One region of the Lactiplantibacillus brownii genome, then DNA from elsewhere that is predicted to be linked to it. Evidence: predicted binding sites of a transcription regulator. Region 1 holds the regulator's gene; the other holds the start of a gene.
What was found. The regulator HrcA, encoded in region 1, represses chaperone genes, less so after heat shock. The targets are predictions, from matches to a motif close to TTAGCACTCNNNNNNNNNGAGTGCTAA.
Positions count from the first base shown of each region.

Region 1 (2,414 bases):
GATAACCTTTTTGTAAAACTTGAACTACCGTTTCGGCAGGATGATCTTTGTCCGCCGGCACCGTTTGCACGGCCTGGTGAACGTTCGGATCAAATTTCTCACCATCTGCTGGAACTTCAGTTACGCTATTCTTTTTGAGGGCTTCTTGCAAATGCCCATAAACCATTTCGACACCCTTCTTCAACTGCTTAGCAGTTTCATCGGTAGCCGCGGTGGCTAATGCTCGTTCCAAGTTATCCAGCACTGGCAACACGTCCTTTGCCAACGTCTGACCATCATATTTAATGATCGATGCTTGCTCTTTCTTGAAACGATTTTGCATATTGACCAATTCAGCTTGGGTTCGCAATAACTGATCATCCTTCTGGTCCAATTGCTGCTTTAATGCTGCAATTTGAGCCTCACGAGGATCAACCTTGGTTGCTGCTGCCTTTTTAGTCGTCGCTTTTTCTGCCGTCGACTTAGCTGTTGCTGAGTCGGCAGTGGATTGCGCCGCTTGGCTAGCCGTACTTTCAGCTGAATCGGTTGCGCTAGTTGGTTTCTTTGCCAATGATTTCATCTCCCTGTCCGTCACTCGTCAAAGTACCGGTAATAATCTAACAGTTTGCGGGCCAGTTCACGTTGAAACGCACCCATCAGACCGATCATCCGTGAGTATGGCATGGCTGTCGGCCCAAGCAAGGCGATAATACCTTGCCCGTGCTGATCAACGTCATACGTTGCGGTGATCAAACTGTAGTCTTTCAATAAATCGTTGGTGATCTCATTCCCGATCCGAACTTGAATGTGTTGACCAGGTGTGCCAATCACATTGGCCAAGTTATCCGTTTGATCTAGCAATGAATACAATGATCGCATTTCTTTCGGATTCTGTTGACTCGTATAGTTAAACAAGTTTAACTTGCCACCAACATAAAACCTTTCGGAAGCTGCCTTGGACAACACACTGCCAAAAATATCCAAGAAACCATCGGGATTTTGCAAATAACGCGATAATTTCAATGGAATCTCTTGTTGTAATTTGGCGAGGACGTCTTCTAACGGCAGGCCGATCAATTGATCATCGATAAAACGAACGACTGGCTCTAGTTCATCACCGGAAAGATCATTCGGAATCGTAAACGTCTGATTCTCAACATCCCCGTTATTAGTCACCAGAATGGCCATGACTTGATGATTGCCAAGCGGTACTAAACGGAAGCCGCTGAGCCGACTATGTTTCAATTCCGGCCGTAGGGTAAAAGTCGTATAACTCGTCAATTGTGACAAGATATCCGCCGACTGCGCCACGATCTCATCGATCTTATGAAATTCACCACCCAACGAATGTTGGATGACCTTCAAGTCACGATTATCCACCTTTTCAGGTGTCAGGATATGATCAACATAATAACGATAACCCTTAATTGATGGAATTCGACCAGAAGACAAATGCGTTTTGACGATTAATCCCAAATCTTCAAGTCGCGCCATTTCATTACGAATCGTGGCGGAGCTAACCTTCATCGGCAACTCTTGGACTAAAGATTTGGACCCAACTGGGGTACCGCCTTCGGTATAGTCACGGACAATCGCCTTCAAAATTAGGCTTTGTCGTTCAGTTAACGTGATCATCACCTCTTTTTAGCACTTAACTTAATGGAGTGCTAACACAATTACTAATATAACAACCCCACCCCTTAAAGTCAAGGAAAGACAAAGTATTTTAGCAAAATAATTGGTCGAGTGCTAAAAAAGTCCGAGGAAGCTTTCCTCGGACCCATCAACCTAGCGTTCAGCTTTGTTAATGGCTGAATCAATGGTTTCATTATCAAATTGTTCCTGTAAGTAATCTGCATTATCAATGGGTAGGTGTACTTGAAAATCAGCAAATTTTTGAACTTTCAGTTGGGCCTGATCAATTTCAAAATCTAAGAGATGCCCGCCAAGTTGATGATCTGCACTCAAGAAGTGTAAGTGGAAGCCACCCACCGTCGCCCCTTGGAATAGGTGCGGCGCAAAATAACCGATGATTGTTCCCTTGACGTCGGTCCCTTCAAATTCAGGCTGAGTGGCCGTCGCGGCAACCAAAGTCTGGTAAGGCTTAGTTTGATGTGGCGCAACTCTAGTCTTAACCCGCTTGAAACTACCGTCAACGCGAATCGCGGCAAAAACATTCGTTAATTGATTGTCGGCTTGCACTTGTTGCTGAAACGCCGCTTGTCCTAAATCACTCACGGGTGTACCAGCTTGAGCAGCTTCAAAATGTACCGACGCAAATGGTAACGTTTCCGTTGCCGAAATTTGACGCACTTGACCGTCTTCACGCGCTTGATAGGCCTGACCATCCAAAATAATGACCTCACCATTCAAACCATCTAACGTCCCAATCCCGGTATCACCATGCTTCAATAACTCACCAGCCGTAATGGTCC
Region 1 is NZ_JAVCWF010000001.1:1,649,810-1,652,223, forward strand. Features, by position in the region: gene grpE (nucleotide exchange factor GrpE) at 1-550, opposite strand, end outside; gene hrcA (heat-inducible transcriptional repressor HrcA) at 571-1,614, opposite strand; gene budA (acetolactate decarboxylase) at 1,768-2,414, opposite strand, start outside.

Region 2 (2,414 bases), 990 kb from region 1:
TTCAGTGCCAGAAACGGTCCGGGTTCAAAATGTTGATTTAACCAATGAGTTACAAACTTTAATTTACTTTATTGAACATTATGGTGAACAACTTGGCGATAAATCTAAAGCTGAAAAGTAACGAATGAAGTTTAAAAAGACGCAACTAGCAAAAGCTGGCTGCGTCTTTATTTTAAGCTGATTTAATTGAAAAGTATCGGTATGACAACCGCGCCGTTCATCAAAACATGTGCAATCATTGAAGTCTGAATGCGACCGGTGTGGCGGTAGAGCCAACAGAAGAACAGGCCAACAAAGGCGTAGAGGATGAGATGACCGTCCGCGTGGGCGAAACTGAACAGTAGACTGGAAATAACCGCGGCACCAATGCTTCCAGTGACCGGCGTGAAAAAGCCAAAAATAACTTTCCGAAAAACGATTTCTTCCATAATTGGGGCCCCAACAAGCACAGCCAAGAAAAAGAAGGGGTACTTTTGCCCAACTGCGAGTAAAGTACTGGTGTTTTCAGATGCAGTTGATTGACCTAACAAACGAGTCAAGTTTAAGATGGCATTTTGGCCGACAATCACGATAAAGGTACCAGCTAAGCCCCAGAGAATGGTCGATAACCAAGTGCTAGGCTGTTGCTCAATGGTGTTGGGCTGGGCATGGTGCCAAGCCAACCAACCGATGATTATGGCACCGATTAAGTAATCTAAAGTTTGGATAAGGTAAACTTCTGAACCCAAGTGTGGGAAGCCCGTGACTAATAAAGTGGGCAACGCATAAACGATAAAATAACAAACTAAAATACTGAGAGATTGGCGGCGATTGGCCATTTCTTTCACGTCCTTACGGTGTAGATTTCGAGTCAAACTTGACTTAAGTAGTCCCATTATAGTCGATTTGACATTCTTTGACTAATTATTGACGAATAACTTGCATTCTCAAATGAAAATGTTATAGTTGATTTTGTGATTAGCACTTGAACTTTAGGAGTGCTAAAAAAGAACAAATGGAGGGATTCACGTGTTAAAACCATTAGGTGATCGTGTCATTTTGCAACAACAAGCAGAAGAAGAACAAACAGTTGGCGGAATCGTTATTGCCAATAACGCTAAGGAAAAGCCACAAAGCGGTAAAGTTGTTGCCGTTTCCGATGGCCGTGTTTTAGATAACGGGTCTAAAGTAGCCCCAAGTGTCAAAGTCGGCGAACAAGTTTTGTTTGACAAATACGCTGGTACTGAAGTTAAGTATGAAGGCGCTACGTATCTTGTTTTGCACGAAAAAGATATTGTCGCAGTCGAAGACTAATCCATTTAAATGATTTAATTAAAAACTATTTATGAGGTGAATACAGATAATGGCTAAAGAATTAAAGTTTTCTGAAGACGCACGTTCAGCAATGCTCAAAGGTGTCGATCAATTAGCTGACACTGTAAAATCAACGCTTGGTCCTAAGGGTCGTAACGTTGTTTTGGAACAATCATATGGCTCACCAACTATTACTAATGATGGGGTCACAATTGCTAAGGCCATCGAATTAGACGACCATTTTGAAAACATGGGTGCTAAATTAGTTTCGGAAGTTGCTTCTAAAACTAATGATATCGCCGGTGATGGGACGACTACTGCGACGGTCTTAACACAATCGATCGTTAATGAAGGTATGAAGAACGTAACTGCCGGTGCTAACCCAGTTGGCATTCGTCGTGGGATCGAAGAAGCGACTAAGACGGCGGTTGATTCATTGCATGCAATGGCTCACGAAGTTAAGACACAAGAAGATATCGCTCAAATCGCGGCGGTTTCATCTTCAAGTCAAGAAACTGGTAAGTTAATTGCTGAAGCAATGGAAAAAGTTGGTCATGATGGCGTCATCACGATTGAAGAATCACGTGGCGTTGACACAAGCTTGGATGTTGTTGAAGGTATGCAATTTGATCGTGGTTACTTATCACAATATATGGTTACCGATAACGATAAGATGGAAGCAGACCTCGATAGCCCTTACATTTTAATTACCGATAAGAAGATCTCGAATATTCAAGATATCTTACCATTATTGCAATCAATCGTTGAACAAGGCAAGCCATTGTTGATCATCGCGGATGATATCTCTGGTGAAGCTTTACCAACCTTAGTCTTAAACAAGATGCGTGGGACGTTCAATGTCGTTGCAGTTAAGGCACCCGGTTTTGGTGATCGGCGTAAGGAACAATTACAAGATATTGCCATCTTAACTGGTGGGACGGTCATCACTGATGATTTAGGTCTTGAATTGAAAGACACTACGATTGATCAATTAGGTCAAGCTAACAAAGTTACGGTTACTAAAGATAACACCACCATCGTTGAGGGTGCTGGTGCTAAGGATGCCATCTCAGAACGAGTTGACTTCATCCGTAACCAAATTAGTGAAACCACTTCTGATT
Region 2 is NZ_JAVCWF010000001.1:658,554-660,967, forward strand. Features, by position in the region: gene RA086_RS02720 (redox-sensing transcriptional repressor Rex) at 1-121, shown strand, start outside; gene RA086_RS02725 (CPBP family intramembrane glutamic endopeptidase) at 183-818, opposite strand; gene groES (co-chaperone GroES) at 1,009-1,293, shown strand; gene groL (chaperonin GroEL) at 1,343-2,414, shown strand, end outside.
Region 2: groES (co-chaperone GroES) is a predicted target of HrcA. The motif match lies at 958-984, and genes of this name have one in related genera.